DNA from 3 places in the Shewanella sp. ULN5 genome. Region 1 is predicted to be linked to each of the others. Evidence: predicted binding sites of a transcription regulator. Region 1 holds the regulator's gene; each other region holds the start of a gene.
The links. The regulator sigma-54, encoded in region 1, starts transcription at its own class of promoters, with help from an activator protein. The targets are predictions, from matches to a motif close to GTTGGCACGNNNNTNGNNT.

Region 1 (2,210 bases):
TACCTTTTTCTTACTGCCCGGTGAGGCACAGGAGGTGCATTCCGGCTGCAGGATGGTACTAAGTTCCATCATTAATGCTTAGATAGTTTCTCTTTGTGTTTAATAACCTGACGATCGAGTTTGTCGATCAGGGCGTCTATTGCATGATACATGTCGGCATGATCAGCAGCTGCAAATACTTCAGCGCCATTTAAGCTGACTTTTGCTTCTGCCTTTTGCTGTTGTTTTTCGACATTTAACACGACATGCACATTATGGATCTGATCGAAATGTCGTTCAAGCTTTGAAAATTTTATCGTGACATATTCGCGTAATGATTCAGTAATTTCAACATGGTGACCTGTTAAATTTATTTGCATATTTATCCTCCAATTGCCTAGGTAGATTATAAACTCTTACGCTGGTTTGAGGGGGGGATCATCATCGCCTCACGGTATTTCGCGATAGTACGACGTGCAACATTAATCCCTTGTTCAGCCAAAAGATCCGCCATTTTACTGTCGCTTAATGGTTTCTTTTGGTTTTCGGCAGCAACCAGTTTTTTTATAAAGGCTCTAATTGCTGTTGATGAGCACTCGCCGCCGTCGTCGGTACTGACGTGGCTAGAGAAAAAGTATTTTAATTCGAATAATCCGCGCGGAGTATGCATGTATTTTTGAGTTGTGACCCTCGAAATAGTTGATTCATGCATCTCTACCGCTTCAGCTATGTCATTCAGTACCATAGGTTTCATGGCTTCTTCACCATACTCAAAAAAACCTTGTTGGAACTGGACAATGCAATTGGACACTTTTAATAAGGTGTCGTTGCGGCTTTCTAAACTTTTAATAAACCATTTAGCTTCTTGCAAGTGACCGCGAATAAATTGGCTGTCAGACTGACTTTTACTGCTTTTTGCCATCGCCGCATATTGCTGGTTTATACCAATTTTGGGCATATTGTCAGGATTTAATTCAACAACCCAACGACCATTCTTTTTCATCACCGAAACATCGGGGATAACATATTCATCATCCTGCGGGGTGATCATCGAACCAGGGCGTGGATTCAAAGATTGAATTAACTCAATAGCCTCACGAAGTTCATCTTCTTTTAACTTGGTTTTACGCATCAATGTGCGAAAGTCTCTGCCTGCAATTAAATCTAAATAATCTTTGATAAGCACTTTTGCGTTATCAATGTGAGGTGTATTGGGATCATATTGCATTAACTGGATCAGCAAACATTCACGGAGATCGCGAGAGGCAACGCCAATAGGATCAAAATGTTGGATACGTTTCAGTACCGCTTCAACTTCATCAAGCTCAACCGATTCGTCTCCCATTGCTTCTAAGATGTCTTCGGTGCTTTGGGTTAAATAACCTGTGTCGTCAATGGCATCGATGATGGCGGTGGCAATGGCTAGGTCGGTATCAGAAAAAGGAGTGAGATTCTTCTGCCATTCAAGGTGTTCGTACAAACCTTCTGAGGTTTCACCTTGAAAAGGCATGTCATCGCTTGGCATGCTGCCCGATCCAGAACTGGCCATCGGAGATGCGGTGTACACTTCATCCCAGGTCGTATCCATAGGCAAATCATCAGACATTTGCTCTTTTGTCATCGATTCTGCTGTATCAACGCTTGAGGTGTCTTTTTCTATTGTTGGCGCGACTAGTTCACTAAAATCAGTTTCTGATTGGTTTTTTTGTTGGTCATTTTTGTTGTTAAATTCTGCAAATTCATCTTCCATTTCAAGCAAAGGGTTTGAGTCTAATGCTTGTTGAATTTCTTGCTGTAACTCCAAAGACGATAACTGCAGCAAACGAATCGCCTGTTGCAGTTGTGGGGTCATAGTCAGATGTTGACCCATTTTAAGTTGGAGTGACGCTTTCATTACTGCTGATCCCTAGAAGATTTCCGTTTGCTACACCGTTTCACACGAGTGTATTTCGCAAATGTTGTTTAAATACATTGTGAAACACCACAATAAAAGCTTACTGAAGTGTTGGTATTTTCAAAGCATCTATCTGTTGTGCTTACATTAACTATAGCTTGAATTGTTCGCCCAAGTATACTGCTCGTACTTGTTGATTGTTGAGTATTTCATCAGGTGTTCCCTCGGCAATGAGATTGCCTTGGCTGACAATATAAGCGCGCTCACAAACATCAAGGGTTTCGCGAACATTGTGGTCAGTAATGAGCACTCCAAGGCCACGACTTTTCAGTTGTTG
Region 2 (2,210 bases), on a different contig from region 1:
TGTTGTTAACAATCAGTTGACAACTTTGTTGGTATTCTTCCAGTATTCGATTTATTTCTTCTAATGTAGCGTGTTCACTGTGAATAAGCTTAATGAGATCTTCAACATGCGATAACTGGGAACTTGCCGCTGTGAGGCAAATGCCTATAGGGGTGTTAATTTCATGGGCTAAACCTGATACTAAACCACCAAGAGCGGCCATTTTTTCTTGCTCAACTAACACTTGCTGCGCGCGCTTTAGGATCAGTAAAGATTGCTCTAACTCTTTAGTTTGCTCTTTAACCTGTCTTGCTAACTCGTCTTTGTAACTACGTTCTAGCTTGAGTAAGCGTTCGCGATCTTCTAATGCATTTTGTAGGGCATTTTTAGATTCTTGCACATCAGCAAATGATGCTCGAACTTGTTGCTGCATGGTGTTGATCGCATTAGCAACTAAAGCAAATTCATCTTTGTCTTTATGAGCAAATTGCAATGGTTCGAATGGCTTTTCTAGGCTAATCCGGTCGCAATATTGACTGAGCTTTAATAGGTGTTGGGTAATATTCAGCCATACCAAGAAAAGAATGAAACCTGCCACTAAAAAAGTTTTTATCGCATTGGACAGTAAAATTAAAATGGCTTTGTCATAGAGTCGGTCGTAAATAATGTTTAAGTCAGCTTGAACATACAAAGTACCAACTTTTATATCGCTAGAATTGGTATAAATAAGATCGAATTGCTTTTCAATCGTGGAGGTTTGTTGGTATTTACCGGCTTGCCATTCTTGGCCGCTATCGTCTTTGATGGAAATATAGGTAATGTCAGGTAATTGACTTAAACCGTCTATCTGAGTGTTGATTAATCGCTGATCGATAACCCAAATACTGGCAGCGAGTACTTCTAAGTTTACTTTTTCAATGCTTGAGAATGCTCGGTCAATTCGGCTGACATCGCCATTGTAGTCATTGAATAGCTGATAAACAGTGGTAAGCAGAGTGATGAGAGAACTAAAAAGCACAATCGAAAGCATTAGCTTGCGACCAATAGGGCTAGTTAATAGTTGTCCTGAAAATCTTAGCATGGCATTTATTTAATTATTCTAAGTGCTTATATAAATAAGTTAGTGCATAAAAACGTTTTAAGCCACCTTTAATTAGACTCTTTAATCTCGAAGTTTAATGTTCAATTTTAATTGTTTTTGATATATCAATGTGGCATTACTTTTGCTTTAACACCGTAGGCGTTCAAAATTCTGACACTGTGGGTGGTATATGAAAGAAGTGATGATAAAAGCGATTAGCTTAAGCAATGCAAAGCGCACTTTTATGAGTGTGATGTTGTGGTTGGTCATTGCATGTTTGGCATTGTTATTTTCTCCGAAAGCCTTATTAGAAAAATTGGCTTTAGCTGAGGTCGTAACCCAATATAGTTTTATTATCGGGTTTGGGTTAATCGTTGGCGCAGCATACTTTTTAAGCCAACTCGTTAGCTTTGTTGCTGATGAATCAATTCAATATTTACGCCAAAAACGCACCGTTGAAACCATTGAAGCGAAAGTAAAGTTACTTGATCCTGCAGAACGCGCACTATTAAGAGAGTTTTTCCTTCAAGGTGCAACAATATTAGCATTACCGCAAAATGAGTTAGCGGTAAAAAGTTTATTGCATACTAATATTCTGGAAAAATTGGGTAACGAGCGTCATTACGCCATTCAAGGACCTACTGCTGAGTATAAGATTTCGATGGCGGCGAGAATTTACTTAAACCGTGATGTGCTGCGCTTACCAGCAGGAGAGCCAACCCAAGAAGAACTGTCACACTTACTTAAGGCCAGACCCCATTTTATCAGTGGACTAGTTCAACCGCGTAAACATGCCGCTTAATGAGGATTTTAGACTGAACAAAGTTGAATTTTATATCAAATGAGCAAGAAAAAAGGGGCTAAATTAGCCCCTGAAATGGTTCAGTTTTACTTTAAAAAACAGCAATTAAAAACTAAGAACAAAGACTACGCAGCAAGCAAATCACTCATTATTGCCCGGTGCTGACTTCACAACGAACATCCACATTAAGTAAGAAATAATTCCCAAAGTACTGAAAATGACAATCATTGAGAGTAAACCAATTGGGTTACCGAACATTAAATCTAACCAAAATGCCATGATAAAATTCCTTGTAATTGTGAAGTCCTAGTTATCATAATGCTGAATTAAATGAACAAAACTGATCTC
Region 3 (2,210 bases), on a different contig from region 1:
TTTTACCTGCTACAAACGATTGCACCGCTGAAACCACTCGATTATTAGTTACATCTACCACGCGGCCGTTAAAGCTTACGCCTTCATTAGTTAAACTGAGTGTTGAAACTAGCACATGTGACACGGGTAAATCGGTAGGGAGTAGCTCCCAATTACGACTTAAAATAAGTTCACCGTGATCTGTTGCACGTAGCGAATTAGCAACATTCAAATCAACCAAGTTAAATTCATGGGCATGAAAAGCCGCTTGTAAACTTTGTTGTAATTGCAAGGCTAATTCATTGGTTTGATTAAAATCATCACTCATTACAGGTGTAGTAACAAGCAAGGGTTGATCAGGTCTTAATGCATCATTTTGTAACACCAGTTCATTGACTAATTTTTCTGCCCAAACATTCAACTGGCCTTTTGGGGCTAATCCTGAAGCGTTAACATCATAAACCAGTTTTTCCTGGTACATGTTATTTTGGTCTTGATAGCCAATATGTTGCCCATCTTGAACATAGTCCAAGTTATGTGATTGATTGACTGCGTTACTGCATCCAGCAAGACCAATTGTGGTTAGCATCAGCGCGAGAATAGGGTACTTTTGCTGCATGAGTTATTCCTTCGCTTTAGGTTAAAAAGCAATGCAATTCGATTAATAACTATTTATCGGCATTGAAGCGATTTTCTTTACAGCGATTATCTGACTACTTTAACTTTATAGCTTGATTGTGATGAAACCAAAGACTCACGCCTCACCTAGCGTTTAGGCATAGTTATTGCTTGATTCTTAGTTATAGAGCGATGCAATCACCGTAAAATGGCGGATTTGCAATGCAGACGACAGATATCTGACGCAGGGTGAAATATGTTTTATGCATTAAAAAATCAAAATAGCGCACAAACTTGGCTTAACTGGGCACGAGTATTAATGCTATTACCTGTTTTTATCAGCTTTAATGGTATTGCGGAGCAAGTCGAAGTGACAGGCACAGCTAAAATCGTTAATGGTAATATGGATAAAGCTCGTGAAGACGCTATAAATCAAGCACTAAACTATGCCAGTTTGCGAGCAGGGGTTAATTTTTCAAGCCAACAGCAAATTAGCCAAGGATCGTTAACGCAGGATACCTTTTCTATGCAGCGTATGGGCGCAGCCAATAACATTGAACTGCTAAGTGAGATGGTCAGCGGTGATACGTTAACCGTGATGCTGTCACTCTATGTTGATGACACGAGCCAAACTGACCAATGTAAAGCCCAATCTTTAAAAGCTGCCATTTTATTGCCGCAAATTGAAGTTGCCGATCGCAGTCAGCTTAATCATGGTCATCTATTTGGTTTCAATAAAGCGCTAACTTTTCAATTTGGTCAGCTGATTAATAGTCAGTCTGTGACCAGTTTTGCAAGAGTGCATGCGGATGAACGTTTAGACGACACAAACGAATTAGTTAACTTTAAAGGTTATGGTATTCCAAGTTGGTTAGGTGAAATCACCGATAGTCAGTATATTTTAAAAACTAAAGTGATAGATATGTCTACAGAGCCTTACACCACCAGTTTTCTAGGGTTTGTGGATGATACGCCTTTAAGGCAGTTCAGTTTCGAGTTGACCCTGTTTCACGGGATCAGTGGTGAAGTGGTTTGGAGTGAGGCTTTTACCACCAATGCTCCATGGGAGTTTGAACGCCAAGAAACCGTGGTACCTAACAGTCAACGTTTCTGGTCTTCATCCTATGGCGCAGCAATTAGCCAGCAGCTGCAACAAAGTATTATTTCATTAGATAACACGTTGAACTGTCGTCCATTATTAGGACAGATTATAGCGAGGCAGGGCGACCGTATTATTATTAATTTAGGCCGTAAAAATGGGGTTAAATTAGCTGACAAATTTCAAATCGTTTTGCAAAAGAATATTCCAGACCGTCTCAATAATATGCGTGCATTAGTGACTAAAAATCGCGCTGAAATTATCATCGATCAAGTCAGTGAAGACACCGCCACCGCAATGATTGAAAATATTGATGCTGCAGATAATATTCAGGTTCATGATATAGCCATTAAGTTGTAATCACCGTAAGGGTTTTATCAGTAAATGTTGAGTTGATTTGTTGGTTAAAGCAACTAGCCATTTATACAATGGCGTTTGTTTATTAACCAATTAAATCTAAACAGTTTTAAACCCAAATAAGCGCTTTTCATCAAGGCAAAAAACAGTATAATTG

Region 2: ORI98_RS10975 (superinfection exclusion B family protein) is a predicted target of sigma-54. The motif match lies at 1,190-1,208, and genes of this name have one in related genera.
Region 3: ORI98_RS00900 (flagellar assembly protein FlgT) is a predicted target of sigma-54. The motif match lies at 752-770, and genes of this name have one in related genera.

What each region holds. Positions count from the first base shown of each region.
Region 1 covers NZ_JAPJEE010000012.1:79,348-81,557, forward strand. The annotation lists gene ptsN (PTS IIA-like nitrogen regulatory protein PtsN) at 1-69, opposite strand, end outside; gene hpf (ribosome hibernation promoting factor) at 72-359, opposite strand; gene ORI98_RS12540 (RNA polymerase factor sigma-54) at 386-1,873, opposite strand; gene lptB (LPS export ABC transporter ATP-binding protein) at 2,025-2,210, opposite strand, start outside.
Region 2 covers NZ_JAPJEE010000010.1:4,349-6,558, reverse strand. The annotation lists gene ORI98_RS10980 (ATP-binding protein) at 1-1,060, opposite strand, end outside; gene ORI98_RS10975 (superinfection exclusion B family protein) at 1,251-1,862, shown strand; gene ORI98_RS10970 (DUF3149 domain-containing protein) at 2,004-2,141, opposite strand.
Region 3 covers NZ_JAPJEE010000001.1:208,033-210,242, reverse strand. The annotation lists gene ORI98_RS00905 (FlgO family outer membrane protein) at 1-598, opposite strand, end outside; gene ORI98_RS00900 (flagellar assembly protein FlgT) at 854-2,056, shown strand.